Linked DNA regions of Desulforamulus hydrothermalis Lam5 = DSM 18033. The protein of the gene in region 1 interacts with the protein of each later gene in a pairwise test. Links are inferred from orthologs where the notes say so. Each region holds a gene or a part of one and is shown in the gene's direction. Other genes may lie near its edges. The genes, in order: rplD and def.

Region 1 (13,728 bases):
GGTTAAAATTACCCCGGTACTGTGCGGTTCTTCGTTCAAAAACAAAGGTGTGCAGCCCTTATTGGACGCCATTGTGGATTACCTGCCGGCCCCCACTGATGTGCCGGCCATTCAAGGCATTAATCCCGATACCGGCGCTGCCGATCAACGGATTTCCAGCGACAGCGAGCCCTTTGCTGCGTTGGCCTTTAAGATCATGTCAGACCCCTATGTAGGCAAGTTGACCTACTTCCGGGTGTACTCAGGCGTATTAAACGCCGGGTCCTATGTGTACAACACCACAAAGGGTAAGAAAGAACGAATCGGCCGTATTCTCCAAATGCATGCCAACCACCGGGAAGAAATTCCTCAGGTGTTTGCCGGAGATATTGCCGCTGCTGTAGGACTGAAGGACACCACCACCGGTGACACACTCTGTGACGAAAAGCATCCCATTATTCTTGAATCCATGGAATTCCCTGATCCGGTTATTTCCGTGGCCATTGAACCAAAAACCAAAGCTGACCAGGACAAAATGGGTGTTGCCTTAACCAAACTGTCCGAAGAGGATCCTACCTTCAGGGTAAGCACCAATGAAGAAACCGGTCAGACAATCATCTCCGGCATGGGCGAGTTGCACCTGGAAATTATCGTGGATCGACTGATGCGCGAATTTAAGGTGCAGGCCAATGTGGGAAGGCCCCAAGTGGCTTATAAAGAAACCATTCGTAAAGCCGTTAAGGCAGAAGGTAAGTTTGTGCGTCAGTCCGGCGGTAAAGGCCAGTACGGTCATGTGTGGATCGAACTGGAGCCGATGGAGCCGGGTGGCCCGGGCTACGAGTTTGTTAATAAAATTGTCGGCGGCGTAGTACCCAAAGAGTACATTCCTGCCGTAGATGCCGGTATCAAAGAAGCTATGGAAAACGGTATTTTGGCCGGCTACCCCATGGTTGATATCCGGGCTACCATCTATGACGGGTCTTACCACGAGGTGGACTCCTCGGAAATGGCCTTTAAGATTGCCGGCTCGATGGCCTTTAAAAACGGAGCCGAAAAAGCTAACCCGGTATTGCTGGAACCCATCTTTAAAGTTGAAGTGGTGGTTCCGGAAGAGTACATGGGAGATGTTATCGGCGATTTGAACAGCCGCCGCGGCCGTATTGAAGAAATGGGTCAGCGGGGTAACGCACGGGTTGTCACCGCTTACGTCCCCCTGGCAGAAATGTTTGGCTATGCCACGGACCTGCGCTCCAAAACCCAGGGTCGTGGCACCTACACCATGCAGCACGACCACTATGAAGAAGTTCCCAAAAATATTGCCGAAGGCATTATCGCTAAGCGAAAAGGATAAGCAGAAAGATTCTTTCGCGTGTGAGCAAGGAGGAAAGTAATAACCATGGCTAAGGCTAAATTTGAACGTACCAAACCCCACGTAAACATTGGTACCATCGGTCACGTTGACCACGGCAAAACCACCCTTACCGCCGCCATTACCGTAGTTCTGTCTACCACCGGCGGCGCCCAAGTTAAGCGTTACGACGAAATTGACAACGCTCCCGAAGAGCGTGAACGCGGTATTACCATTAACACCGCCCACGTAGAATACGAAACCGGCAATCGTCACTATGCTCACGTTGACTGCCCGGGTCACGCTGACTATGTTAAAAACATGATTACCGGTGCGGCCCAGATGGACGGCGCCATCCTGGTTGTATCCGCCGCTGACGGTCCGATGCCGCAAACCCGTGAGCACATCCTGCTGTCCCGTCAGGTAGGCGTACCCTACATTGTGGTATTCCTGAACAAAGCTGACATGGTAGACGATCCCGAACTGCTTGAGCTGGTGGACATGGAAGTGCGCGAACTGCTGAACTCCTATGAATTCCCCGGCGACGACACTCCCATTATTGCCGGTTCCGGCCTGAAAGCCCTGGAGTGCGGCTGCGGCAAGCGTGAGTGCGAATGGTGCGGCAAGATCTGGGAGCTGATGGATGCAGTAGACTCCTACATTCCCACCCCTGAGCGGGATGTTGATAAGCCCTTCCTGATGCCGGTAGAAGACGTGTTCTCCATTACCGGCCGTGGTACTGTGGCTACCGGTCGTGTTGAGCGCGGCCAAGTAAAAGTACAGGATGAAGTGGAAATCGTCGGTCTTAACGACAAGCCCCGCAAGACCGTAGTAACCGGCGTAGAAATGTTCCGCAAGCTGTTAGACTTTGCGCAAGCCGGTGACAACATCGGTTGCCTGCTGCGCGGTGTTGACCGTAAAGAAATCGAGCGTGGCCAAGTGCTGGCAAAACCCGGCAGCATTAAGCCCCACACCAAGTACGAAGCAGAGGTATACGTCCTGACCAAAGAAGAGGGCGGCCGTCACACCCCCTTCTTTAACGGCTACCGTCCTCAGTTCTACTTCCGTACCACCGACGTAACCGGTGTGGTACAACTGCCGGAAGGCGTAGAAATGGTCATGCCCGGGGACAACATCAAGATGAAGGTGGACCTGATCACCCCCATCGCTATTGAGGAAGGCCTGCGCTTTGCTATCCGTGAAGGCGGCCGTACTGTAGGCGCCGGCGTAGTAACCGCCATCCGCGAGTAATTTTAGCCGGTCGTGGAACCGGCCCGGCGGGCGGCCAGTCCGCAGGAAACGCCGGGCTTCCGGTCGACTAGCGATGAAGTGGAAGGTTGCTCGCCTTGTGAGGTAATTTTCACGGAGCAGTCCGCAAATCGGACGAAGGGAGAAAGAAAGTATGAAAAGCCAAAAAATAAGAATCAGGCTGAAAGCCTTTGATCATCAAATGCTTGACCAGTCCGCCGGCAAAATTGTTGAAACGGCCAAGCGGACCGGTGCTCAGGTGGCAGGTCCGGTACCTCTGCCCACCGAAAGAAGTGTTTACACCATTTTGCGTTCCCCCCACGTAAATAAAGACTCCCGGGAACAGTTTGAAATGCGTGTGCACAAACGCTTAATCGATATCCTGGAGCCCACTCCCAAGACGGTTGACGCTCTGATGCGCCTGGATCTGCCTGCTGGCGTGGATATTGAAATAAAGCTGTAATCTGACCCCGAGAGTGTATGTTAGAAGCCCTGGGGGGACCCACGGGCTTCTAACCTCTGACTATAACAGGAGGTGTTTTGTCATGCCAAAAGGTATTCTTGGCAAAAAAGTGGGCATGACCCAAATTTTTAACGAAGCAGGTGTGGCCATCCCGGTAACTGTTGTAGAAGCCGGCCCCTGCCTGGTGGTACAGAAAAAAACTCCCGAGAATGACGGATATGCAGCCGTTCAGTTGGGCTTTGGCGAAAAACGCGAAAACCTGATCAACAAACCCATCAAGGGCCATCTGGCCAAGGCCGGCGTGCGTCCGGTGCGTTTTCTGCGGGAAATCAAGGTAGAAAACCTTGAAGAATATCAAGTAGGTCAAGAAATCAAAGCGGACATCTTTGCCGCCGGGGAAAAGGTGGACGTTGTAGGAACTTCCAAAGGACGCGGTTTTGCCGGCGGCATTAAACGCCATAACTTCCACCGCGGACCAATGGCCCATGGTTCAAAATATCACCGTCGGCCCGGTTCCTCCGCAGCCAAAGGCCCTGCCCGAACCTTTAAAGGCAGAAAGCTGCCCGGCCACTATGGTGTTGAACGGGTAACCGTACAAAACCTGGAAGTTGTTAAGGTGGATGCCGAACGCAACTTGCTGGCCATTAAAGGTGCAGTACCCGGCCCAAGGGGCGGCCTGTTACTGATTAAAAACAGCGTCAAGGCCAAGTAGCGGTGGCGCAGCGAAAGGAGGACTGTGAATCCAATGCCTAAAGTAGCTTTATATAACGTCAACGGCGAACAGGTGGGCGAAGTGGAGCTGAAGGACGAAGTGTTCGGCATCGAGCCCCACGAATCCGTCCTGCATGATGCCGTAACCATGCAGCTTGCCAACCAGCGTCAAGGTACCCATGATACCAAAACCAGAGCAGAGGTCAGCGGCGGCGGACGCAAGCCTTGGCGCCAAAAGGGCACCGGCCGTGCCAGAGTAGGTTCCATCAGATCTCCTCTTTGGCGTAAAGGCGGCACCATTTTCGGACCCCATCCGCGTGATTACTCTTTCTCCTTGCCCAAGAAAGTACGCCGGCTGGCTCTGAAATCCGCGCTTTCCAGCAAAGTTAAAAGCAATAACATTATTGTATTGGATGCCCTTACCATAGATGCTCCCAAAACCAAAGAAATGGTGCGCATCCTGAACAACCTGAACGCTAACAAGGCGCTGGTTGTAACAGCCGAGCGGGATGTTAATGTGGAAAAATCCGCTCGCAACATTGCCGGGGTAAAACCCTTAAAAGCTGAAGGCGTTAATGTTTATGACCTGTTAAAGTACACCAAACTGGTTATTACCAAGGACGCCGTGGCTAAGATCGAGGAGGTGCTGGCGTAATGAAAAATCCGCGCGACATCCTCATCAAGCCGGTGGTTACCGAAAAAAGTACCCGTTTATTAGCCGATAACAAATACACCTTTATTGTTGATTTGAAAGCTAATAAGACCGAAATTAAACAGGCTGTTGAGGATATCTTCAAGGTCAAGGTGGAAAAGGTTAACACCATGCGGGTGAAGGGCAAACTTAAGCGTGTGCGCCAATTCATCGGCAGAACACCTGAACGCAAAAAAGCCATTGTTACCTTGCGAGAAGGCGACAAGATCGAGATCTTTGAAGGACTGTAAGGAGGGAAGCCCAGGTGGCAGTAAAATCTTATAAACCTACCTCACCTGGCCGCCGGTTTGTTACCGTCCCCGACTTTAGCGAGATCACCAAGACCAAACCTGAAAAATCTCTGCTGGAGCCTCTTAAAAAGAACGGAGGACGCAACGCCCAGGGCCGCATTACCGTACGGCACCAGGGTGGTGGCCACAAGCGGATGTACCGCATTATTGATTTTAAGCGCAACAAAGACGGTATTCCGGCTAAAGTTGCAGCTATTGAATACGATCCTAACCGTTCCGCCCGCATTGCCCTGCTGCACTATGTGGACGGTGAAAAGCGCTATATTATTGCTCCCGTAGGCCTGGAAGTTGGCATGACCGTTGAATCGGGCCCCAATGCAGACATTAAAGTGGGTAACTGCCTGCCCCTGCGCAACATTCCGGTGGGCACCATGGTACACAACGTTGAACTGTACCCGGGGGCCGGCGGCCAACTGGTTCGCTCTGCCGGTGCTGCTGCCCAGTTAATGGCGAAAGAAGGCAAGTATGCTAACCTGCGCCTGCCTTCCGGCGAAATGCGGCTGGTGCTGCAGGAGTGCCGCGCCACTGTCGGCCAGGTTGGCAACCTGGAACACGAAAACATTACCATTGGTAAAGCCGGTCGGGCCCGTCACCTGGGTATCAGACCCACAGTACGCGGTAAAGTTATGAACCCGGTTGATCACCCCCACGGCGGTGGTGAAGGACGTAACCCCATCGGCCGTCAACCCTCTACTCCTTGGGGTAAACTGGCAATGGGCGTTAAGACCCGCGGTAAGAAAAAGAGCGATCGCCTGATAGTTAAACGCCGCAGTAAATAAAGGCATGGGGTCGTTGTACGCCCGGCCCCGTGAATTTGGAACATGAGCATGATCCGGAAGGAGGTTCATAATGGCTCGTTCTCTTAAAAAAGGACCGTTTATTGACGATCACCTGTTAAAAAAAATTGAGCAGATGAATGAGAAGGGTGAAAAAAAGGTTATCAAAACCTGGTCCCGCCGTTCCACCATCTTCCCGCAGATGATTGGCCATACCATTGCAGTATATGACGGCCGTAAGCATATTCCGGTATATATTACAGAAGATATGGTTGGACACAAACTGGGTGAATTTGCACCTACCCGTACCTACAGAGGACACGCCGGCGAGCGTTCCACTGGTGTTAAGTAACCATAAGAGGGGGCTAAACGATGGAAGCGAGAGCAGTCGCCAAATTTATCCGCGTATCCCCGCGTAAGGCCCGCATGGTAGTAGATTTGATTCGGGGCAAAAAGTTAAACGAGGCCTTGGCCATCCTGCGCTACACCCCGAACAAAGCTGCCGCTGCCGTTACCAAGGTAGTCAAGTCTGCTGCTGCTAACGCGGAACATAACTATGACATGGATAAAGATGAATTGGTCATTACCAAAATTTATGTAGACCAGGGTCCCAGCCTGAAGCGTATGATGCCCAGAGCCATGGGCCGTGCGGATATTATTAAAAGAAGAACCAGCCACATTACAGTTGTGGTTTCGGACAAAAAGGAGGGATAATTGCGTGGGTCAGAAGGTTAACCCAAAGGGTTTGCGGATTGGCATAATCAAAGACTGGGAAGGTAAATGGTTTGCTGATAAGCGCAATTACTCCAATTTGCTGATTGAAGACGTTAAGATTCGTCAGTTTATCAAAGGCAAGCTTTACCAGGCCGGTATTTCTAAAACACAAATTGAGCGGGCGGCTAACCGGGTTAAGATTTCTATTCATACCGCTAAACCGGGCATTGTAATTGGTCGTGGCGGTGCTGAAGTGGAAGCTCTTAGAAAAGAGCTGGAAAAAATGACCGGCAAGCAAGTTCATGTTAACATTGTAGAAATTAAAAATCCGGAAGTTGATGCCCAACTGGTGGCTGAAAACATTGCTGCACAACTGGAGAAACGGGTGGCATTCCGCCGGGCCATGAAGCAAACCGTTCAAAGATCCCTCAGAATGGGCGCCAAGGGCATTAAAATTGCCTGCAGCGGTCGCTTGGCCGGCGCCGAAATTGCGCGTACCGAATGGTACAGCGAGGGAAAAGTACCCCTGCATACCCTGCGTGCAGATATAGACTATGGGTTTGCCGAAGCCAATACAACCTACGGTAAAATTGGCGTTAAAGTATGGATTTACAAAGGAGAAGTTTTACCGGAAGCGAAGAAAACCGCAGCCGGTCAAGGAGGCGAGTAACCGATGCTTATTCCGAAAAGGGTTAAGTACCGCAAGCAGCACCGTCCCCGTGGCAACGGCGGTGTTACTAAAGGCGGTAGAGAAGTAAGCTTCGGCGAATACGGGATCCAGGCCCTGGAAGCAGGTTGGATTACTAACCGTCAAATCGAAGCTGCTCGTATTGCCATGACCCGTTATATCAAACGTGGTGGTAAAGTATGGATTCGCATTTTCCCGGATAAGCCCATCACCCAAAAACCGGCTGAAACCCGCATGGGTTCCGGTAAGGGTGCTCCGGAGCACTGGGTGGCTATAGTTAAGCCGGGCCGGATTATGTTTGAGGTTGCCGGGGTTCCCGAAGCAACTGCCCGTGAAGCCATGCGCTTGGCTATGCACAAGCTGCCTGTTAAATGCAAGTTCGTAAAACGTGGGGAAGTAGGTGAAGCCAATGAAAGCTAAGGAAATCAGAGATCTTACTGATGCCGAATTGGCTAAGAAGATAGATGACTCCAAAGACGAGCTCTTCAAGTTAAGATTTCAATTGGCAACCGGACAATTGGATAACCCCATGAAGATTAAAGAATGCAAGCGGAAAATTGCTCGTTTAAAAACTGTACAAACCGAGAGAAAACTTGGCATTCGCTAAGCCGGTAACCGGTAATTGTCATCGACCAGGAAGGAGGTACGATGGTGGAGCAAGGGCGTAATATGCGTAAGGTTCGCCAGGGCAGAGTGGTAAGCGATAAAATGGAAAAAACTGTTGTGGTAGCAGTTGAGGATCGTGTGCGCCACCCGCTGTACAACCGCACCATTCGTAAAACAAAGAAATTTAAAGCCCATGATGAAGAAAACAGCTGCCGCATTGGCGATATTGTTCGTATCATGGAAACCCGCCCGCTGTCCAAGGATAAGCGCTGGCGTGTTGTTGAAATCCTGGAACGGGCAGAACAACTGTAAGGTTTTGGCCGATACCGGGTACGAAGGGAGGTTTATGCCGTGATTCAAGTGCAAACCATTTTAAAAGCTGCAGATAACACCGGGGCTCGCAAGTTAATGTGCATCCGTGTGCTGGGCGGATCCCTGCGTCGTTATGCCAGCGTTGGCGATATTATCATAGCTTCCGTTAAAGAAGCTACACCCGGCGGCGTTGTTAAAAAAGGTGATGTGGTTAAGTGCGTAGTTGTCCGCACCAACAAAGAAGTACGCCGGCCGGACGGCTCATACATCAAGTTTGATGAAAACGCAGCCGTTATTATTAAAGACGATAAAACCCCCAGGGGTACACGTATTTTTGGACCTGTGGCCCGGGAACTGCGTGAAAAAGACTTTATGAAAATCGTTTCCCTGGCACCTGAAGTTATCTAGTGGCTTAAAGCAAGAGGTAAGAGTGGTAGGAGAGAAAATCGATCCAACCTCTGTCTTCCACCTCTCACCTCAAACAGGAGGTGTATGAACGACATGCCGAAAGTTCACGTTCGCAAGGGCGATACTGTACTTGTCATCACCGGTAAAGATGCCGGCAAGAAGGGTAAAGTAGTATCCGTTGAACCGGCTAAAAGCCGCGTGATTGTCGAAGGCATTAACATTGTCAAGCGTCACATGAAGGCCACTCCCCAGATGCCCCAGGGCGGCATTGTGGAAAAAGAGGCCCCCATCCATAGCTCCAACGTTATGCTGTATTGCTCTAAATGCAACAAACCCACCAGAATTAAGAAAAAGATTCTGGATAACGGCAACAAAGAGCGGGTTTGCAAGCATTGCGGGGAAAGTCTCAGCTAACAAGGGCGCCGGAAAGGAGGAGAACACGTGGCAAGGCTGAAGGAAAAATATCAAAAGGAAGTTGTACCTGCTTTAATGCAGAAATTTGGCTACAAGAATATTATGCAGGTACCTAAAATAGAAAAAGTTGTTGTTAACATTGGTCTGGGTGAAGCTATTCAAAACAGCAAAGCCGTTGACGCAGCCGTCGGCGACTTGATGGCTATTACCGGCCAGCGCCCCATCACCACCAAAGCCAAAAAGTCCATCGCTGCCTTTAAACTCCGTGCAGGCATGACCATTGGCGCTAAAGTTACCCTGCGTGGTGAACGGATGTATGAATTTGTTGATAAGCTGTTCAACATTGCCTTACCCCGGGTAAGAGATTTCCGCGGCGTTACCGACAAATCTTTTGACGGTCGCGGCAACTACACCCTGGGCCTTAAGGAACAGCTTATTTTCCCGGAAATTGAATATGATAAAATTGACAAAGTGCGTGGTATGGATATTACATTCGTAACCACTGCCAAAACCGACGAAGAAGCCAGAGAGCTGCTGAGACTGATGGGCATGCCCTTTGTTAAAGCTAGCTAACTTCCGGTAAAGGAGGGTGTTCGATGGCCAAAAAATCCATGATCGAAAAATCAAAAAGACCACCGAAATTCGCAGTGCGTGCCCATAATCGTTGCAAACTGTGTGGTCGCCCCCATGCCTATATGAGAAAATTTGGCATTTGCCGTATTTGCTTCCGTGAACTTTCCTACCGTGGAGAGATTCCTGGAGTTAAGAAAGCCAGCTGGTAATCAGGAAGGAGGTTGCATCACATGGTCATGACTGATCCCATTGCGGATTTCCTCACCAGAATTCGCAATGCTAATACTGTTTACCATGATAAAGTAGAAGCCCCGGCCTCCAACGTTAAAAAGGCTATTGCGGAAATTTTAAAGCAAGAGGGCTATATTAAAGACTACGAAACTATTGATGATGGTAAACAAGGTGTCATCAGAATTTATCTGAAATATGGCAGCAACAAGCAGCGCGTCATCAGCGGCTTGAAAAGAATTTCCAAGCCCGGTCTGCGGGTATATGCGAAAAAAGATCAAATTCCCAAAGTATTGGGCGGCCTGGGTATTGCAATTGTTTCTACATCAAAAGGAATCATGACCGACAAACAAGCGCGTCAAGCCGGTCTGGGCGGCGAGGTTGTTTGCTACGTCTGGTAGCGTTCGTAACAGGAGGTGTGATTGATGTCCAGGATTGGTAAAAAACCCATTCCGGTGCCCCAGGGTGTAGACGTTCAGATTGACGGCAATGTAGTCAGAGTTAAAGGCCCCATAGGTCAACTGGAGCGGGAATTCCACCGGGATATGATTATTAAGCTGGAAGAAGGCAACCTGGTGGTAGAACGCCCCAGTGATGCGAAGAATCACCGGTCTCTGCATGGTTTAACCCGCACCCTGTTAAGCAATATGGTAGAAGGCGTAACCAAAGGTTTTCAGCGCAATCTGGAACTGGTTGGTGTCGGCTACCGTGCTGCCAAGCAAGGGAATAAGCTGGTGTTAACCATTGGTTATTCTCACCCGGTGGAAATTGAACCCCCGGCAGGAATTGAAATTGAAGTTCCGGCTCCTACCAAGATTTCTGTTAAAGGGGCCGATAAACAAGCAGTGGGCCAACTGGCAGCCAATATTCGTGCTGTGCGTGAGCCCGAACCTTATAAAGGCAAGGGGATTAAATACGAAGGCGAAGTTATCCGCCGTAAGGCAGGTAAAGCCGGCGGTAAAGGTAAGAAATAGGGAAGGAGTTGAACTCGGTTGCTTACCAAAATTGACCGTAAAGCGATACGTGCAAAACGTCGTCGCAGAGTACGGAATAAAATTGTGGGCACAGCGGCAAGACCTCGTCTTAATGTGTTCCGCAGCTTGAACAATATTTATGCCCAACTCATCAATGATGAAACTGGCGTGACAGTGATTGCTGCTTCAACCCTATCGCCGGAATTAAAAGGTCAGCTGAAAAGCGGCGGCAATATTGAGGCTGCCAAAGCTGTCGGAAACTTAATCGGTAAAAAGGCCCTGGAGAAAGGCATTAAGCAGGTTGTATTTGACCGGGCCGGCTATATTTATCACGGCCGGGTCAAAGCTCTGGCAGAAGGTGCCAGAGAAGCAGGGCTGGACTTCTAGTCTTAAGACAAAGGAGGGAAGCAACGACTCATGGCAAGAATTGACGCCAGCAAGTTGGAACTAACCGAGAAGGTTGTGTATATAAACCGTGTAGCCAAAGTTGTAAAGGGCGGCCGGCGCTTTAGCTTTTCCGCCCTGGTAGTGGTCGGCGACGGCAACGGCCATGTGGGAGCCGGCTTAGGGAAGGCGGCAGAAGTTCCCGAAGCCATCCGCAAGGGTGTTGAAGATGCCAAGAAAAATCTGATTAAAGTGCCCTTACATGGCACAACCATTACGCACGAAGTAGTGGGCCATTTTGGCGCCGGCAAAGTTTTAATGAAGCCTGCCGCCAAAGGTACCGGAGTTATTGCCGGCGGCCCTGTGCGGGCAATTTTGGAACTGGCCGGGATTCGGGATATTTTAACCAAATCCCTGGGCTCCAACAATGCCAACAACATGGTTAACGCTACTATGGACGGTCTTAAAAAACTTAAGACCCCTGAAGAAGTAGCCCGCTTACGTGGCAAAACAGTGGAAGAATTGTTAGGTTAGGGGGACGGACAATGGCCAAGCTGAAAATCACACTGGTACGCAGTCTTATCGGCAGGCCGGAGGCACAGCGGAAAATTGTCCGCGCCCTTGGCTTGGGTAAGACCAATAGTGTAGTGGAAAAAAGTGATTCTCCCGCCATCAGGGGAATGATCAATAAAGTTGCTCACCTGGTTAAGGTTGAGGAAGCCTAAAGGAGGTGTACCGGTTGAATCTCCACGAATTAAGACCAGCCCCCGGAGCGAGAAGAAAAGCAACCCGCAAGGGCCAGGGTATCGGTTCCGGTTTAGGTAAAACCGCCGGCAGAGGACATAAAGGTCAAAAGGCAAGATCCGGCGGCGGTGTACGCCCTGGTTTTGAAGGCGGTCAAATGCCTTTGCAGCGCCGGTTCCCTAAACGGGGCTTCACCAATATCTTTAAAAAGAAAATCACTGCCATTAATGTGGATGCCCTCAATGTGTTTGAATCCGGCACAGAGGTAACCCCTGAGAAATTACTGGAAGCAGGTGTGATCAAGAAAATCGGCGACGGTGTAAAAATTCTGGGTGACGGCAACCTGGAAAAAGCTTTAACCGTGAAGGTGCACGCCTTTAGCCAAACGGCTGCTGAAAAGATAGCAGCTGCCGGCGGAAAAGCCGAGGTGATCTAAGGTTGTTAGATAACCTGAAAACCGCTTTTAAACTGGACGAACTGCGCAGCAAGCTGCTGTTTACCTTAGCCATGCTGTTCTTGTTCCGGGTGGGCGCCCACATCCCGGTGCCCGGCATTAACCCGGCTGCTTTTGCAGATCTGCTGACCAAGGGACAATTGCTGGGTTTCTTTGATGTCATTTCCGGGGGTGCCTTTAAAAATGCCAGTATTTTTGCCATGAGCATTACCCCCTACATTAACGCCTCTATTATTATGCAGCTGTTAACGGTGGTAATACCGCACCTGGAAAGGTTGGCCAAGGAAGGCGAGGAAGGACGCAAGAAAATCACCCAGTACACCCGCTATTTTACGGCCGTACTGGCCTTTATCCAGGCCATCGGTATGTCGGTGGCGCTTAAAGGGGCACTGGTTAATCCCACCGTATTAAACTACCTGCTGGTGGCTATCACATTTACAGCAGGGACGGTATTACTGATGTGGATTGGCGAGCAGATTACCGAAAAAGGCATTGGCAACGGTATTTCCCTGTTGATTTTTGCAGGTATTGTATCCCGTATTCCGGCAGCCCTTGTGAGCATCGGCCAGTATCTGCAGGCCGGCACAATTAACATCCTGAGCGTTCTGGTTCTGGTTGTTATCGGCGCCCTGGTGATTGCTGCGGTTGTGGCTGTGCAGGAAGGCCAGCGCCGTATCCCTGTACAATACGCCAAGCGTGTTGTGGGGCGTCGGGTTTACGGCGGTCAAACTTCTCACCTGCCCTTAAAAGTGAACCAGGCCGGCGTGATCCCCATCATCTTTGCCTCGTCACTTTTAATGTTCCCGGGTCAGATTGCTTCCTGGTTTGCCGGCAATGCCGTAGCAGACTGGTACCTCAAGTGGTTTGCCTGGGGGGGCGTACTGAACAGCATTCTTTATGCCATGCTGATCATTGGCTTCACATATTTCTACACAGCGGTGATTATGAACCCGCTGGATATGGCGGAAAACATTAAAAAGTATGGTGGCTTTATTCCCGGTCTGCGTCCGGGCCGTTCTACCGCCGAATATATCAGTAAAATCATGAGCAGGATTACACTGGCGGGCGCTGTTTTCCTGGCTGTTATCGCCATCCTGCCCAACATCATACTTACCTTAACCCGGATTCCCAACGTATACTTTGGCGGCACCGCTCTCTTAATCGTGGTGGGTGTTGCTTTAGATACGATGAAGCAGATTGAGTCGCACCTGCTGATGCGGAGTTACCAGGGATTCCTGAAGTAGCAGGTGGGATTCTATGATTACCATTAAGAATGAGCGAGAGTTAAACTACATGCGGGATGCAGGGCGGGTGGTGGCGCAAACCTTTGTCGAAATTAAGGACATGGTAAAGCCCGGCGTTACCACCAAAGAACTTGATTTAAAGGCTGAAGATTTTATTATCAGCAAGGGTGCTAAACCGGCTTTTAAAGGGTACGGCGGTTTCCCGGCAACCTTGTGCACCTCGGTTAATGAACAGGTGGTGCACGGCATCCCCGGTTTAAGAAAACTGGAAAATGGGGATATTATTAGCATTGACTGTGGTGCGGTAATTAACGGTTTTGTCGGCGACAGCGCCATTACCCTCCCGGTTGGCGAAATCAGCCAGCAAGCCTGGGATTTATTAAAAGTCACCGAGCAATCCCTGTATGCCGGCATTGCTCAAGCAGTGGAGGGGAACCGCCTGACAGATGTATCCCATG
Region 2 (16,371 bases), on another replicon or contig:
TCGACGAAGAACATGAACATTCTTATAAACAGGAAGAAAGCCCTAAGTACCATGCCCGTGAGGTAGCGCTGCAAAGGGCTGCCCAAAACAAAGCAGTGGTGGTGCTGGGCAGTGCTACCCCGGCCTTGGAGAGCTATTGCAGGGCCAGGCCAGGCGGTCCTTACGGCTTAATTACCATGACCAAACGTGTGGATCAAAGGGAACTGCCCAAAGTACATATAATTGATCTGCGCAAGGAACTGGCCGCAGGCAACACAAGCATTTTTAGCGTTGCTTTACAAAACGCCCTGGCCGGGCGATTGGCCAAGGGAGAAAAAAGCATCTTATTTCTTAACCGCCGGGGACTGGCCACAGTGGTGATCTGCCGGCAGTGCGGCGGGGTTATGAAATGTCCCCGCTGTGAGATTTCTTACACGTTGCACAGTGACGGCTGGCTAAAATGCCATTATTGCGGTCATGCTGCCCGGGCGCCCGGTATTTGCCCTTGCTGCGGCGGGCAAACCATACGGAGTTTCGGCGTGGGTACCCAGCGGGTGGAAGAAGAAGTGAAACGACTTTTCCCAGACTGCCGGGTCTTGCGTATGGATGCTGATACTACCGCCCGTAAGGGATCCCACCGGCAGTTGCTGCATGAGTTTGCACACGGGGACGCCCAGGTGTTGATCGGTACCCAGATGATAGCCAAAGGGCTGGATATTCACCAGGTAACCTTAGTTGGTGTGATCAGTGCGGATATTACCCTGCATATGCCGGATTTCCGTGCTGCCGAGAGAACTTTTCAATTACTTACCCAGGTGGCCGGCCGGGCCGGCCGGGGCAGCAAACCGGGCGAAGTAATTATTCAAACCTATGATCCCGGACATTTCAGCATTATTACGGCACAAAACCATGACTACCTGGGATTTTACCACAAAGAAATGGCGGTGCGCCGCTCGCTGCGATACCCGCCCTTCAGCTATTTAATCAAGATACTGTTTACCGGCCTTAATGAAGGTGATGTTATGGCAGCTGCCCAATACTGGCAGGAACGTTTAGCTGAGGCAGGCAGAAATTTGGCGGTCCGGGACTGGGAAATACTGGGCCCTGCCCCGGCGGGCATTCCCCGCATTAAGAACCGTTACCGCTGGCAGCTGATTCTTAAAGGCATGGCCAGCCGGGATATTCGCCGCTTGGCAGCTGCCGTATTGGAACAAGCCGGCACCCGATATAAGCAAGTAGCCGTGAGCATCGATGTAGACCCGCTTAACTTATAGCCTGCCGGCGGAATTAAAAAGGGCTCCCAAAGATACTTCATAATAAAAAGGTTTGCTTAAGAACAGGAGGACCAGATAATGGCTGTTTATCAAATTGTAGAAATCGGTGATCCGGTGCTGCGGGAAAAGGCGAAGCCGGTTAAAGAAGTAACGCCCCATATTTTAAAACTACTGGACAACATGGCCGACACCATGTACGCAGCCAAAGGAGTCGGTTTGGCCGCACCCCAAATAGGAGTTTCTAAGCGTGTTATCGTGGTGGACGTAGGTGAGGGGTTGGTAGAGTTAATCAACCCGGAAATAGTGGAAGCATCCGGCCAGGCGGTGGATACGGAAGGTTGCCTTTCGGTACCGGGTATGATTGGTGAGGTGGCCAGGGCGGATAAATTAATTGTCAAGGGATTAAACCGCCAAGGCAAAGAGGTGGTTTACCAAGCAAAAGGCTTTATGGCCCGTGCCTTGCAACATGAAATTGATCACCTGGAGGGCATTATTTTTGTAGACAAAGCCAGCAACCTGCGTAAAGCAGAATAAATCAGCCAGAGGAGACAGTTTTATGCGCATTGTTTTTATGGGTACACCGGATTTTGCTGCATACTCCCTGCGGGCTTTGCTGGCTGCCGGCAAGCAGGTGGTGGCTGTGGTGACGCAGCCGGACAAACCTAAGGGCAGGGGTAAGCAATTGCAACCGCCGCCGGTAAAACAGCTGGCACTGGCCAATCATTTGCCGGTACTGCAGCCGGACAGCATCCGAACCCAGGAGTTTGTACAAAACTTGCAAGAACTCCGGCCGGACTGTCTGGTGGTGGTGGCTTACGGCAAAATTCTGCCGCCGGCCGTCCTTGCGCTGCCCCCCCGGGGCTGCATTAACCTGCATGCTTCTTTGTTGCCCCGTTACCGGGGTGCTGCTCCTATCCATTGGGCTGTCATTAACGGGGAAACGGAAACCGGTGTTACCACCATGTTTATGGATCAAGGCATGGACACCGGCGATATGATTTTAAAGCAAAAAGTGATTATCGGACCGGATGATACAGTGGGGATGCTGCATGATCAATTGGCCCTGGTTGGGGCCGAACTGTTGGTAAAAACCATTGATTTACTGGAACAAGGTTTGGCGCCCAGGACACCCCAGGATCACAGCCAAGCCACCTATGCCCCCATGCTGCAAAAAGAACATGAACTGATACACTGGGATAGGCCGGCCAGAGACATCCATAACCAGGTCAGGGGCATGAATCCCTGGCCGGGCACCTATACCACCTGGGAAGACAAAATATTAAAGATTTGGCGGACGCGGGAGATTTCGTCAGAAACTGTCGCCGCGCAGCCGGGTACTGTTTTAGAAGCCGGTTCTTCAGGCATACTAGTACAAACCGGTCGTGGACACCTATTAATCTCTGAATTGCAATTGCAGGGCAGTAAAAAAATGGCGGCTGAAGATTTCCTGCGGGGAAAACCTATTGCTCCCGGTACGGTTTTGGGTGGGGGAGGAATGTTCCGGTCATGATTACTCCCGGTCAAATGCAGGCGCCACAGGTTCGCAAAAGACTGTTCTTAGGGTTGCTGGTGGCCAGCCTGCTGGTGGTAGGGTTGCTGGCGGGAACCGTCTGGTACCTGCTTTATCACCCTACGACATTGCTGCATCAGGTAATTTTAATCGCGGTGGTTGGTTTGGTTATTCTGGCCATTTTAGCGGTAGGTTTCGGCATCGGCGGCATAGTTCTAACCATCTGGCTGGCGCAAACCATCAGACCGCTGCAGCCTTTGATGCGCGTTGCCATGTCAGCGCTGTTTCCCTTTGCCATCGGGCTGGGGCGTCTTTTTAAAATAGATACAGATAAAATAAAAAATTCTTTTATTGAAGTTAATAATGAGCTGGTACGCACCAATCAGCAGGCTTTGCGCCCGGAGCAAATTCTTTTGCTGGCGCCCCACTGCCTGCAAGAGAGCCATTGTCCCCACAAGGTGACCCACGATATCAATAACTGTCGGCGGTGCGGCAAATGTAAAGTGGCTGATCTGCTGATGCTGCGTGATAAATACGGTATCCGAGTAGGGGTAGCCACCGGTGGCACCCTGGCCCGTAAATTTGTTAAAGAGTACCGGCCCAGGGCCATTGTGGCGGTTGCCTGTGAAAGGGACCTGGCCAGCGGTATTCAGGACTGCAGCCCAATACCGGTGCTGGGCGTGTTAAATGATCGCCCCTATGGACCCTGTTTTAATACTTCGGTTAATATTGCCGGCGTCAGCCGGGCTGTTGAATTCTTTTTGGGCTGCACCACTGACAGGTATGAGGAAGGGATGAAAAATTGAAAAATATCACCGCCCGGGAGCTGGCTCTGCTGGTTGGCAAAGCAGTGGAAGAAGAAGGTGCTTACGCTAACCTTGCTCTCAATAAGGTGCTTGAACAATATCAGCCCGGCAAATTGGACCGGGCTTTTGCCACAGAATTAGTTTATGGGGTATTGCGACATTTAAATACCATTGACTGGATACTGGCCCATTTTTTAAAGCAGCCCTTGGCTTCGCAAACCGTTTGGATTCGCAACATTCTGCGCATGGGGACTTATCAAATTATGTTTATGCCCAGGATACCCGATTCTGCAGCCTGTAACGAATCTGTCAACCTGGCTAAAAAATACGGCCATGCCGGTGCAGCCAATTTTGTTAACGGGGTGTTGCGCAATGTGGTAAGACAACGGGATAATTTGGATTTTCCTGATCCCGAGCAAGACCCGGTAGATTTTATAGCTCTTAAATATTCTCATCCCACCTGGCTGGTGGAACGGTGGTTAAAAGAGTTTGGTTTTTCAGCCACCATTGCCCTGTGTCAGGCCAACAACAGTCCGGCTCCCAATACGGTGCGCACCAATACTTTAAAAATTTCGCGGCAGGAACTGCAGGCGCGCCTGCAGGATGAAGGGGTTAAGGCAACTGTTACTGCCTACGCTCCGGAAGGATTAAATTTAAGCGGTTTTTTATCTTACCGATCGCTGACAACATTCCGGGAAGGCTTATTTCAGGTGCAGGATGAAAGTTCCATGTTGGTGGCGCATGTCTTAAATCCGGCTTCGGGAGCCCGGGTAATTGATGTGGCGGCAGCACCGGGCGGCAAGACAACCCACCTGGCTCAGTTAATGGGTGATTCGGGTCAGATTTTAGCTTTTGATTTATACGCCCATAAACTGGATTTAATAAATGACAATTGCCGGCGCCTGGGTATTAACTCCATTCAAACCAAAGTGGCGGATGCCCGGGACATCCATCAGGAATATCAAGGCTGGGCTGATTATGTGTTGGTGGATGCCCCTTGTTCCGGTCTGGGCGTATTAAGGAGACGACCGGACGCCCGCTGGCGCAAAGACCCCTGCCAGCTGCCGGGTATAGTTAAGCTGCAGAAGGAGATTTTGACATCTGCGAGCAAATGCTTGCGCCCCGGCGGGGTGCTGGTTTACAGCACTTGCACCATCTCCCATGAAGAAAACCTGGGGGTCGTGGAGGACTTTTTAGCGAACCATCCGGAGTTCAGCCTGGGTGACCTAAGACAGTTCCTGCCGCCGGGTTTAGACCGGGAAGCAACCGCTGCCAGGGGATATTTGCAATTACTGCCGCATGTCCACGGCATGGACGGGTTTTTCCTGGCTCGCTTGAGAAAAAAAGGATTTGAGTAAAAATGTGTAGAAATAGCAACTCCAAAGTTAATTTAAAGGATTTAAACCTGACCGAGCTGCAGCAACTTCTCAGCCAATTAGGCGAAAAGCCTTTCCGGGCGGAGCAAATCTGCCGTTGGATTTTTGCTAAAGGGATAACCGGTTTTAGCGAAATGACCAACCTGTCCAAAGAATTAAGAAGCAAGCTGGCTGAGCTGGCCTGGCTAAGTTCCCCTCAAATGGCAGTTCGCCGGCAATCAGCCGACGGCGACACCGTAAAATATCTGTTTACCCTGACGGACGGGCATGCGGTGGAAAGTGTTTTAATGAAACATAGTTACGGCAATGCTGTCTGCGTTTCCACTCAAGTAGGTTGCCGCATGGGTTGTTTGTTTTGTGCCTCAACCCTGGGCGGCTTGGTGCGCAACCTGAGCCCGGCCGAAATATATGATCAGGTATTGGGCATTCAGCAGGACAGCGGGCTGAGGGTCAGCCACATAGTCATCATGGGCACCGGAGAACCTTTAGATAATTACGACAATGTATTAAAATTTTTAGCCAATATCAATGCCCCATACGGCCTTAATATCGGTTTCCGCCATATCACGCTCTCTACCTGCGGTTTGGTACCCCGTATGCGGGAACTGGCTCGAAAAAAACTGCCGCTCACGCTGGCGGTTTCACTGCACGCACCCAATGACGCTTTACGGGATCAACTGGTACCGATTAACCGCCGCTATAAATTAGCGCAGTTAATTGAGGCCTGCCATGATTATGTAAACCTGACCGGACGGCGGATTACTTTTGAATATGCTTTGCTGGCCGGCGTCAATGACCGGGAAGAACATGCAAGGCAACTGATCTCTCTGGTAAAAGGGTTGCTGTGTCATATTAACTTAATTCCAGCCAACCCGGTGCAGGAACGGGGCTTTCAGCGGTCTTCGCCGGCCCAAACCGAAAGGTTTCGTGCTATTTTAAGCCGAGGAGGCTTGCATGTTACCGTCCGAAGGGAAATGGGCGGTGATATTGATGCCGCCTGCGGCCAATTAAGACGCCGGTATGAAAAGCAAAAGCCGGGAGGTGACTGACGTGCGACTGTTCGCGGGGCTGGAAAGCAGTTTGGAAAAGTACATTGAAGGTTTTTTTAAAGATAAGTTCAGTGCTGATGCCCGGGTACAGCCCACGGACATAGCCAAAAAGTTGGCCCGGGCGATGCGGGATAAACGGCGGGTTAGTGTTTCCCATGTCTACGTACCCAATGAATATACCGTAAAACTGCATACAGCGGATTATCAAGCGATCTTCCCTATGGCTGCCCTGTTGTCGGAAGAACTGGCAGACTACCTGGTACAAAAAGCGTCGGAAAAAAAGTTTACCCTGGTTGGACGGCCTCGTATTACTTTTGCCGAGGGGGAAAAGGTGGCAGCAGGGGATATTGTGATAGAAAGTAAATTTGGTGTGCCGGATACAGGACAGGTGGCAGACCATGCCGGTACCCCCCCTGCAACTCTGCCGACGGATAATCAGGATACTATAGATTACAGGCCTTTATCGGACACTGCTCCTTTATTTGATGTCAAGCCAAAATATTCGGCGGTTTTAGTGGTTGAGGAAGGAAAGGATGCCGGCAAAGAATTTCCCTTGACCGATTACCGCACCAGCATTGGCCGCCGTGATACCTGCGACATTGTTCTGGCAGACAGCAGCGTGTCCAGAAGGCATGCCCAAATAGAAAAAACAGGCGGCCGTTTTTGGCTGACCGATCTCAACAGTACCAACGGAACCTATGTGAACGGTTTGCCTGTAGATAAAACAGAATTAACTACCGGCGACGTCATTACGGTGGGTAATACAGTTCTTATTTTTAAGGAGATTTAAAGTGCTGTCACTGGCCATAACCGTCTTAAGAACCATCTTTTTAATTTTACTATATTTATTTATTTTTCGCTTAACTGTCAGCATGTTCGACCGTCTGCGGGAGAATGCCCGGGAAAACCGGCAGCCGGTGGAACGCGTGCCTTCCTGTCCGGCGGTTTGCGGGGGCGACGGTGCGGTTTTACAGGTGGTGACCTCCGCTGATCAAGAAATCCGGCCCGGTGACACCTATCCCCTGGGCGACGTAACCAGGCTGGGGCGGGGAGCGGGTAATCATATTATTTTCAGCGGTCCGCATGCTTCCCATGAACATGCCCGTATTTTTTATCAACAGGGTCAGTATTGGTTAGAAGATTTAGGCAGTTTAAACAGCACTTATCTTAATGAAATGCCGCTGACAAAACCTACTGTACTGGCCAACGGAGACCGTATTAGAATTGGTGAAGTTATTTTTCGATTTGTGAGGTGGGCGTATGAAATGGAGTCAAATTACTGATGTCGGACGGGTGAGAGCCGGCAATGAAGACAGTCTGTGCGCCTGCCCGGATATTGGCCTGTTTGCTGTGGCTGATGGCATGGGAGGGCACAAGGCAGGAGAAATTGCCAGCAGCACGGCCCTTAATTACCTGGCGGAAAATTTGCGACAAGCATTAAAGACAACGAAAGATATCCAAGCCTCTATCCAGCGTATTTTACAGGAAGCTAATCAAAGGATTTTTCGGCTGTCCAGTGAATTTGAGGCATACCGCGGCATGGGCACAACCGTTACCGCCGGCCTCTTTCAGGAATACCAACTGTTTATTGCCCATATTGGCGACTCACGGGCTTACCTGGTAAGGGATGATGACATTATCCAGCTTACGGACGACCATTCCCTGGTCGGGGAAATGCTCCGCCATGGCGGTATTACCGAAGAACAGGCCCTCTGTCATCCCCAGCGTAATGTTTTAACACGGGCCATGGGAACTGCGCCGGCCGTTACCTTTGATTTTTACAACCGTCGGCTGCAGCCCGGAGACAAAATATTATTATGCACTGACGGCCTGGTTAACCACATGCGGCCCGAAGAAATAAAATCAACCATTCTGGCTCAAAAAGATTTAGACCTTGCGGTTAAGCTTTTATTGGATACTGCCCTGGCACGGGGAGGGCATGATAATATTACTATGATTCTGGTCGAAATGGAGTAACCTTCGGAGGTGTACAGCCATTTGACAGCCAACCTGCGTAAAGAAGAACGAACCTTGTTGTATTACATTGCCGCTTATCTGGCTGTAGGGCTGGTTACCCTTTATTTAGGGGACCCGGAGCTGCGGCAGGTTTATCAGTTGTCACTGGCCGGCGGTAAACAGTTACCCTTCTGGTGGTTTGTTATCTTGCTAAGTGTCGGTACTATGGTTGGTTTTTGGCTGATCAGTGTGTATTGGCGGCTGGCCGGATTTTGCTGTGATCCTTATTTATTGCCTATTACAGCCGGCTTAACTGCCCTGGGTTTAATCTTTCTGTTTCGTTTGCGTCCCCAGTATGCCGAGAGGCAGTTTGCCTGGTTATTAATTGGTTTACTGGTGCTGGTCATCCTGACCACCATGTTCAGGAAACCGGACTGGTTGGCTGATTACAAGTATATTTATGCTGCTGTCGGTGTACTGCTGTTGGTACTGCCTATCTTTTTCGGCCAGGAACAGTATGGTGCCCGCAGCTGGTTAAATCTTGGCATATTACAAATTCAGCCCTCAGAATTTGTTAAAATATTATTGGTTTTGTTTTTGGCGGGTTTTCTAGCAGAAAACAGGAGAATTTTATCGGCGGGCCAGCAACAAATTTTTGGCATCAGCATACCGGGCGTCCGCGAGTATGGTCCCCTGGTGGTGATGTGGGGGATTTCCCTGCTAATACTGGTCTTCCAAAAGGATCTGGGAACTGCACTGATTTATTTTTGCACCTTTCTGGCTATGGTATATGTTGCTACCGCCCGCATGTTTTATGTGGGCATAGGATTAGCTTTATTTTTCCTGGGAGGAACCGCAGCTTATCATATTTTTGACCATGTGAGATCAAGGGTGGAAATATGGTTAAATCCCTGGCCTTTTCTGGAGGGGAAAGGGTATCAAATTATTCAATCATTGTTTGCACTGGGATCGGGCGGGATTGCCGGCAGCGGCCTGGGGCAAGGATTGCCTGAATTAATTCCTGCCGTACATACAGATTTTATTTTCTCCGCCATTGTGGAGGAATTGGGGCTGCTGGGCGGCTGTGCAGTACTGCTGCTTTATATGTGCTTTATTTACCGCGGCCTGCTGATTGCCCTGGCGGCCCGCCATGATTTTGCTGCCTTGACAGCCGTTGGCTTAACGGCCCTCATGGGGCTGCAAACCTTTATTATTATTGCAGGAGTGATTAAGCTGCTGCCCATGACCGGGGTAACGCTGCCCTTTATCAGTTACGGCGGCAGTTCCCTGGTGGCCAACTTTGTGTTGCTGGGCTTGCTCCTTAATATTTCCCACGAGGTAAACCGTAACCATGCAGCATAATATTAGAAATCTGGGTTACTTTTTGCTGTGTAACTTTATTTTGCTGATTTTATATTTAAGCTACCTGGTTTTGCAGCAAGGTCAGGAGCTGGCTGTACACCCGCAAAACCGCCGTTTGGCAGCCAGAGAAGCCGGTATAATCAGAGGCACCGTCTATGATCGGCAGGGTGTTGTACTGGCGGAAACAAAATGGTTAGGGGAGCGGGGAAAAAGGATTTATTTAACAGAAAACCATATTTCTCCCTTTGCCCACGTGGTGGGTTATGTTTCTGAGAGATATGGCGCCGCCGGTTTGGAGGCTTCCTACAGTAAGGAATTATTGGGCCTTACCGAGGCAGACACTTTGAATAACCTGTTGGATAAAGTATTAAACCGCCGCCCCCGGGGGCATGATCTGGTGCTGACCCTGGACGCTGCTTTGCAAAGAACAGCCTGGCAGGCCTTAAAGGGCAGGCGGGGGGCGGTGGTGGCACTGGATCCGCAAACCGGTGCAGTACTGGCCATGGTCAGTTCACCGGCCTTTGACAGCAATGCCATTGACCGGCCCGGTGTGTGGCAGGGCTTAAACCTTGATGAGGAAAACGCCCCCCTGCTTAACCGCGCGACCCAAGGGGCCTATCCCCCCGGGTCGGCCTTTAAAATCATTACCGGGGCAGGCATCTTGGCCCGGGCAACTGCTCAAGCGTCCTCAACCGTTGATTGTCCCGGCTATGTGACGGTAGACGGCAACCGGATAGCCGACAACCGGGCTCACGGCACGGTAGATTTTATTAAAGCAATGGCTGTTTCTTGCAACACCTACTTTGCCACGGCAGGAGTAAAAATGGGTTGGCAGGGACTCAGCGATACTTTTAAGAGATTTGGTCTTAATCAAGATCCCGATTTAGGGATACCGGTACGTCCCGGTACTCTGGCTGTCCCTGAGCGACGCAGCCGGAGCCAGCTGGCGGAAACCTCCTTTGGTCAGGGGGATACCTTAATCAGCCCGTTGCATATGGCGCTGGCGGGAGCAGCCATTGCCAACCACGGTGTAATTATGAAGCCTTACCTGGTAAAAGAAGTTCGCAGGGCGGACGGTCAAGTGCTGCGGGTTACCGCAAGCAGTGTCTGGCAGACTGCCGCCGATCCAACGGTGACTGAGATAATTAAGCAAGGGATGATAGCTGCCGTTAAATGGGGTACCGCTTCCCCGGCGGCTATCCCGGGGGTGGAGGTAGCTGGGAAAACAGGCACCGCCGAGACCAAAACCGTCCGGCAGCCTCACAGTTTGCCCCATGCCTGGTTTGTCGGCTTTGCGCCTGCCAATCAACCCAGAGTAGTAGTGGCTGTAATTGTGGAAAAGTCCGGTTCCGGCAGTCGTGTGGCGGCTCCCATCGCCAGAGAAGTAATGGCAGCGTATTTGAGAAGCGAGAACTTATAGGAGTGAGACAGTGATGATAGGCAAACTTCTGGGTAACCGTTATGAAATATTGGAACAATTGGGCGGCGGGGGTATGGCGCTGGTTTGGAAAGGAAAAGATACCTTCCTTAACCGTTTGGTTACCGTTAAAGTTCTCAGGCCGGAGTATGCCAGCGACCAGGACTTTGTACGGCGCTTCCGACGGGAAGCCCAGGCGGTGGCCAGTTTGTCCCACCCCAATATTGTCAGTATATATGATGTCGGACAGGAAAACGGCAGTCATTATCTGGTGATGGAATATGTGGACGGGGAAAGCCTGAAAGAATTAATCCGCCGGGCAGGCCCCTTGTCCCCTGCCAGGGTTATCCAACTGGGACGGCAAATTGCCGAGGCCCTGGAACACGCCCATGAAAACAATATAATTCACAGGGATGTAAAACCCCATAATATTTTAATAACTAAAAGCGGCCGGGCCAAACTGACAGATTTTGGCATTGCCCAAGCCAGCGCTTCCACCCTGACTCATACCGATACCATTGTCGGTTCAGTGCACTATATTTCCCCGGAGCAAGCCAGGGGGGAACCGGCCGGTCCGAAATCCGATATTTATGCCCTGGGCGTGGTACTGTATGAAATGCTCACCGGCCAGGTGCCTTACCAGGGGGACGGTGCAATTGGCGTAGCTTTAAAGCATATTCAAGAACAGCCCTTATCCCTGCGGGAAATTAACCCGGGCGTACCGGAAGACCTGGAACTGGTGGTGCTGCGGGCGATGGATAAATTGCCCGAGCGACGGCACAAAAGTGCCCGGGCCTTGGCTGAGGATTTGGTTTCCATCAGCGAAGAAACCAGAAACATGGCGCTTTATGACCAAGAAGACGAGCACACCAGGGTATTGCCCGGCCCCAACCTAATTAAAGAAGAAGCCAAAGCCAGATCTGCGGCACTTACCCATACCCGGAACAAACGTAAAGGATTAAAACCTGCCGCCTGGGGGGTGTTGGGGTTGCTGGTTGTGCTGTTAACAGGCGGCCTGCTGTTTGCCTTGAACAGTTACCTCAATGTGGCCGAGGCGGAAGTGCCGCCGGTGGTGGGGATTAAACGGGAGGATGCCGAGAGGATTCTTAAAGAGAGAGGATTTAATAATATAACTGTTAACGAGCGGTTTGACGCAAACGCAGAGAAAGGAGTAGTAATCCTCCAGGATCCGAAAGCCCATGATAAGATTAAAGTAACCCGCACCATCCTGCTGGTGGTTAGTAAAGGACCGGATCTGGTAAAAGTACCGGACGTCACCGGCCGGTATTTTGATGAAGCCCGGTTACTGCTGGAGAACGAAGGATTCCAGGTAGATACACCGCAACCTGTATTCAGCAATGATATACCGGCTGATAAAATTGCTGCCCAGGAACCTGCAGGCAATACTCAAGCGCCGCGAGGCAGTCGCATCAAATTGTTTATCAGCAAGGGCCCGCAACCGGCGGTGCAAAAGGTACCCAATCTGGTGGGTTTGACCCAGGAAGCCGCCCGCACGGAATTAAATAAAGCAGGGCTGGAACTGGGCGATGTAATCAGCCAGGCGGAAAGTTTAGATTATTTAAGCGGCCAAATTATTGCTCATCAGCCCGGCGCCGGAGAAGAGGTGGCAGAGGGCACTAAGGTTAATCTAATTCTGAGCAAAGGCCCCGGACCAACCGCCCGGGAGGTAACCGTACGCATTACTGTGCCGGACGACGGACAAACCCACGAAGTTAAGATAGAAACCGAAGACGTCAGGGGCAAATACTACCCTTACATCAGTACCCAGCAGCCGGGAGATCAGATCTCAAGGAGTATACGGGTTTATGGCAAGGCCAAAGTAAGGGTGTATATAGACGGAAATTTGGTGGATGAGAAGGAAATCTGATGTCCTGGTCAAGGAGAGGGTAATTGCGTGTTTGAAGGGGTTTTAATTAGGGCCTACGGTGGATTTTATTATGTCCAAAAGGGCGCGGAAATTTGGCAGTGTACCTTGCGGGGCAAATTTCGTTTGGCAAAAGGTGCCGCTGCTTTGGTGGGAGACCGTGTCAGGGTAACACCCGTGAGAGGTAACACCGGACGCATCGATGAAGTGCTGCCTCGCAAAACAGAACTTTTTCGCCCCCCGGTGGCCAATATAGACCAGGCGGTGATTGTTTTTGCCGTCCAGGACCCGGAGCCAAACTTGGCTCTGCTGGACCGGTTTTTGGTTTTAGCCGAGCATGCCGGTGTGGCTCCGGTGGTATGCTTAAATAAAGCAGACCTGTTGAGCGGCCGACGTGATCACGAGTGGCTCAGGTTGTACCGCAAAATAGGTTATCCGACGGTTATTACCAGCACCCAAAACAATGAAGGTATTGATGACCTGCGTCAATTGCTGGCGGGCAAAACTTCCGTACTGGCAGGCCCTTCCGGAGTAGGAAAGTCCAGCCTGCTAAATGCCGTGCAGCCGGGTTTGCAGTTAAAAACCGGCGAGATCAGCTATAAGTTGAGAAGAGGTAAACATACCACCCGTCACGTTGAATTGTTGCCACTTACGAACGGTGGTTTTGTAGCGGATACTCCGGGTTTTTCCAGTTTGGATTTGCCTGACATGGAAAGGGAAGAGCTGGGATATTGTTTTCCGGAATTTGCTGCCTGTGCGGCAGAGTGCAAATTTAAAGGCTGCCTGCATTGCCACGAACCCCATTGTGCCGTTAAAACAGCCGTAGCGCAGGGATTGATCAATCAGACCCGGTACCAACATTACCTAATGTTTTTAGAGGAAGTTTTGCAGCAGGAGAGGAGATACTAATAATATGCTTAAAATCGCACCGTCAATTTTATCAGCAGATTTTGCTCATCTTGCCCAATCTGTGCAAAAGGTTGAACAAGCCGGTGCCGAGTACCTTCATATTGATGTGATGGACGGTCATTTTGTTCCGAACATTACCTTGGGACCATTGCTTGTCAAAGCACTGCGGCCGCACAGCAAAATGTTCTTTGATGTTCACTTGATGATTGAACAACCCGAACGATATATTGACGACTTTGTACAAGCGGGGGCCGATTTAATCTGTATTCATGCCGAAGCCTGCACCCATCTGCACCGTTGTGTCACGCAAATTAAGGAAACCGGGGCGAAAGTCGGGGTTGCATTAAATCCCCATACGCCTTTAAATGTTATACAATACATCTTACCTTTGCTGGATCTGGTTTTATTAATGACGGTTAATCCCGGCTTTGGCGGGCAAAAATTTATTCCCCAGGTACTGCCTAAAATCGATGAACTTTCCCGCTTAATCAAGCAAAACGGATTGACCGCTGAAATTGAAGTGGACGGCGGCATCAATGCCGAGACAGCTCCTCTGGTAGCCCGGGCGGGCGCCCGGGTATTGGTGGCCGGTTCGGCCGTTTTCGGGGCGCCTGATCCTGCGCAAGCGGTACATGATATCCGCCGGGCAGCCGAACAAGCCACAGCAGCTATCTGTTAGCGGCCGGCTTATGACCGGATCCCAAAAAACTCTATAGTAAAAGGAGGCTGAGATAAATGGCTGTATGGAAATGTCAAAAATGCGGTGCCACCAAAGAAGGCCGCTGCCGTCCCCAGAAATGTGCCTGCGGGGCTACCAAAGAAGATTTTGCCAAAGAAGAAACCAAGTAGCTTTTCCCAAAGTCGTTTCCGGTTCTGCCACCCGACTTCTACAGCAATATAACACCAAAAACAAGCATCCCGTCCACTCTTATAGTGAAACGGGATGTTTTTTATTTTGCACCGTTACAAAATATACTGCCATCACCGGCAGGTTAAAAACTGTTTACGTCAGCAGTATGACCGGCTGTCAGATACGCCCCCGGGTTTAACTGCTTAATGCCGTCAGGATAATGATAAAACTTTTAGTTTAGTCCGGTGCTGTTATTCAGCATGTCTGCCACCAGCCGCAGGGTTGCCACGGTATTTGTGAGTAATATCTCATACAGCATGACCGGCAAAACATCTTGCAGAGTGGCACCCAGTTCACCTGATTGCACCTTTTTGGCCACTATATCACCGGCCCGGTTTAAACTGTTGTTAACCAGGGCGATAATTTCCTCCTGGTGCTCCTGAACAAACTTGTCAACATTGACAGTCATGGTTTTACATTCCTTTCATCATATTTTTCTTTATTATAAACTTAAGTGTGGCGCTTTCCAATGGAAACATTTTTTGTTTTTTCTTGCTAATTCATATTGACCGGTTTGTGATATAATATACAATATCATTAGGCACGAGCTTATTAATTAATTCAGGAGGGATAGTTGTGAATTTATTAATCATGGGCCCCCCCGGCGCCGGCAAAGGCACCCAGGCAGAAGTATTGGTTAAGGAATTAAACATTACCCACATTTCCACCGGCGACATGTTCCGGGCAGCAATTAAGGAAGGTACCGAAATGGGCAAAAAAGCCAAGGAATACATGGATAAAGGTGCCTTGGTACCTGACGAAGTAGTAATTGGTATGGTTAAAGATCGCTTGTCCCAGCCGGATTGCCAACAAGGTTTCCTGTTGGACGGCTTCCCTCGCACTGTTGAGCAGGCGGCCGCCCTGGATGCTACCCTGCAGGACATGGGCATTAAGTTAGACGGCGTAATTAATATTGAAGTACCCCTGGAAAAATTAATGGCCCGCTTAACTGGCCGTCGGGTTTGCAAAGGCTGTGGCGCTTCCTATCACGTTCTTTTTAATCCTCCCAAAGAAGAAGGCAAATGCAACACCTGCGGCGGTGAGCTGTACCAGCGCTCGGACGATAACGAAGAATCCGTGGGCACCCGTTTAAATGCCTATATTGAAAAAACCAAACCCCTGATTGACTATTATGCTGCAAAGGGAATTTTGAAAAACATTAACGGCGATCAAGAAATCAGCAAAGTTTTAGCAGATATTCTGGCCGCTGTAAAATAAGTGTAATATAAAAACAGAACTTTCCGGCCAAACAACCCTGGTCAGCCGATTTTCTCGGTGGCAGGGTTGTTTTGTTTGCCCGCCCTAACCGTTGGGCGGTTAATTTTTTATACTGTTTAGCACCCAACAAAGCGAACAGAACGGCCAAATTATGTCAGTATGCTGCACACAATATTTTTCTTAAAAAATCTTATTTTTTAAAATACTGCCTGGAGGAATTCAACCGCTGTCGTGGAATATTTTTTCGTAGAAATTTTTAATCAAATCTAATATTTTGTCGCATCGGGAGGTGATTAAACTACTGACAGGTCTAACGCGGTAAAGCAAGTGTGCACCGAGCAAAGAATCAGAGGGGGATTAATTAGTATGAAAAAGGTTCGTTTTGCTGCCCTCTTGGCAGTAATGGTGATGCTGGCAGTTTTAGCAGCTGGCTGCGGCAGCGGTGGCGCTCAACAAGAGCAAAAAGCTGCGTCTGCCAATGAAATCGTCATTGGCGGTAACTTTGAGTTAAGCGGTAACGTAGCTACCTTTGGCACAGCTGCGGCTAACGGAGCCGAGTTATACTTCGATGAAGTAAACGCCGCCGGCGGAGTGCTGAATAAAAAGATCAAGTTTGTTAAGTTGGATAACAAATCCGATGCCACCGAAGCTGCCAACGTAGCCACCCGTTTAATCACTCAGGATAAAGTGGCAGCCATTCTTGGCGCTACCACCTCAGGT

Evidence for each region.
Region 2: the proteins of rplD (region 1) and def interact in binary tests that used the Escherichia coli proteins (3 or more experiments, as listed by UniProt). The link is inferred for Desulforamulus hydrothermalis Lam5 = DSM 18033 from one-to-one orthologs.

Annotation. Positions count from the first base shown.
Region 1 is NZ_CAOS01000007.1:42,184-55,911, forward strand. Bases 2,632-5,593 are described here. They hold rplD (50S ribosomal protein L4), read left to right. Parts: upstream 2,632-3,783; coding sequence 3,784-4,404; downstream 4,405-5,593. Other genes in these bases: rpsJ (30S ribosomal protein S10), read left to right, coding at 2,730-3,038; rplC (50S ribosomal protein L3), read left to right, coding at 3,121-3,750; rplW (50S ribosomal protein L23), read left to right, coding at 4,404-4,691; rplB (50S ribosomal protein L2), read left to right, coding at 4,706-5,530. Also shown: fusA (elongation factor G), read left to right, coding at 1-1,330; tuf (elongation factor Tu), read left to right, coding at 1,376-2,578; rpsS (30S ribosomal protein S19), read left to right, coding at 5,601-5,879; rplV (50S ribosomal protein L22), read left to right, coding at 5,900-6,241; rpsC (30S ribosomal protein S3), read left to right, coding at 6,246-6,911; rplP (50S ribosomal protein L16), read left to right, coding at 6,915-7,349; rpmC (50S ribosomal protein L29), read left to right, coding at 7,339-7,536; rpsQ (30S ribosomal protein S17), read left to right, coding at 7,578-7,847; rplN (50S ribosomal protein L14), read left to right, coding at 7,887-8,255; rplX (50S ribosomal protein L24), read left to right, coding at 8,349-8,669; rplE (50S ribosomal protein L5), read left to right, coding at 8,697-9,242; DESHY_RS04880 (type Z 30S ribosomal protein S14), read left to right, coding at 9,266-9,451; rpsH (30S ribosomal protein S8), read left to right, coding at 9,473-9,871; rplF (50S ribosomal protein L6), read left to right, coding at 9,896-10,444; rplR (50S ribosomal protein L18), read left to right, coding at 10,463-10,831; rpsE (30S ribosomal protein S5), read left to right, coding at 10,862-11,362; and 4 more genes.
Region 2 is NZ_CAOS01000003.1:109,335-125,705, reverse strand. Bases 215-3,059 are described here. They hold def (peptide deformylase), read left to right. Parts: upstream 215-1,331; coding sequence 1,332-1,787; downstream 1,788-3,059. Other genes in these bases: DESHY_RS01730 (DUF116 domain-containing protein), read left to right, coding at 2,760-3,059; fmt (methionyl-tRNA formyltransferase), read left to right, coding at 1,810-2,763; priA (replication restart helicase PriA), read left to right, coding at 215-1,253. Outside these bases: more of priA, read left to right, coding at 1-214; more of DESHY_RS01730, read left to right, coding at 3,060-3,569; 16S rRNA (cytosine(967)-C(5))-methyltransferase RsmB, read left to right, coding at 3,566-4,927; dual-specificity RNA methyltransferase RlmN, read left to right, coding at 4,930-5,994; DESHY_RS01715 (FhaA domain-containing protein), read left to right, coding at 5,996-6,784; DESHY_RS01710 (FHA domain-containing protein), read left to right, coding at 6,786-7,277; DESHY_RS01705 (Stp1/IreP family PP2C-type Ser/Thr phosphatase), read left to right, coding at 7,255-7,971; DESHY_RS01700 (FtsW/RodA/SpoVE family cell cycle protein), read left to right, coding at 7,993-9,312; DESHY_RS01695 (peptidoglycan D,D-transpeptidase FtsI family protein), read left to right, coding at 9,302-10,732; pknB (Stk1 family PASTA domain-containing Ser/Thr kinase), read left to right, coding at 10,746-12,617; rsgA (ribosome small subunit-dependent GTPase A), read left to right, coding at 12,645-13,523; rpe (ribulose-phosphate 3-epimerase), read left to right, coding at 13,528-14,202; DESHY_RS14790 (RCKP-type rubredoxin-like domain-containing protein), read left to right, coding at 14,259-14,372; DESHY_RS01675 (hypothetical protein), read right to left, coding at 14,606-14,842; DESHY_RS01670 (adenylate kinase), read left to right, coding at 15,010-15,651; DESHY_RS01660 (ABC transporter substrate-binding protein), read left to right, coding at 16,018-16,371. UniProt on the Escherichia coli protein: Removes the formyl group from the N-terminal Met of newly synthesized proteins. Requires at least a dipeptide for an efficient rate of reaction. N-terminal L-methionine is a prerequisite for activity but the enzyme has broad specificity at other positions.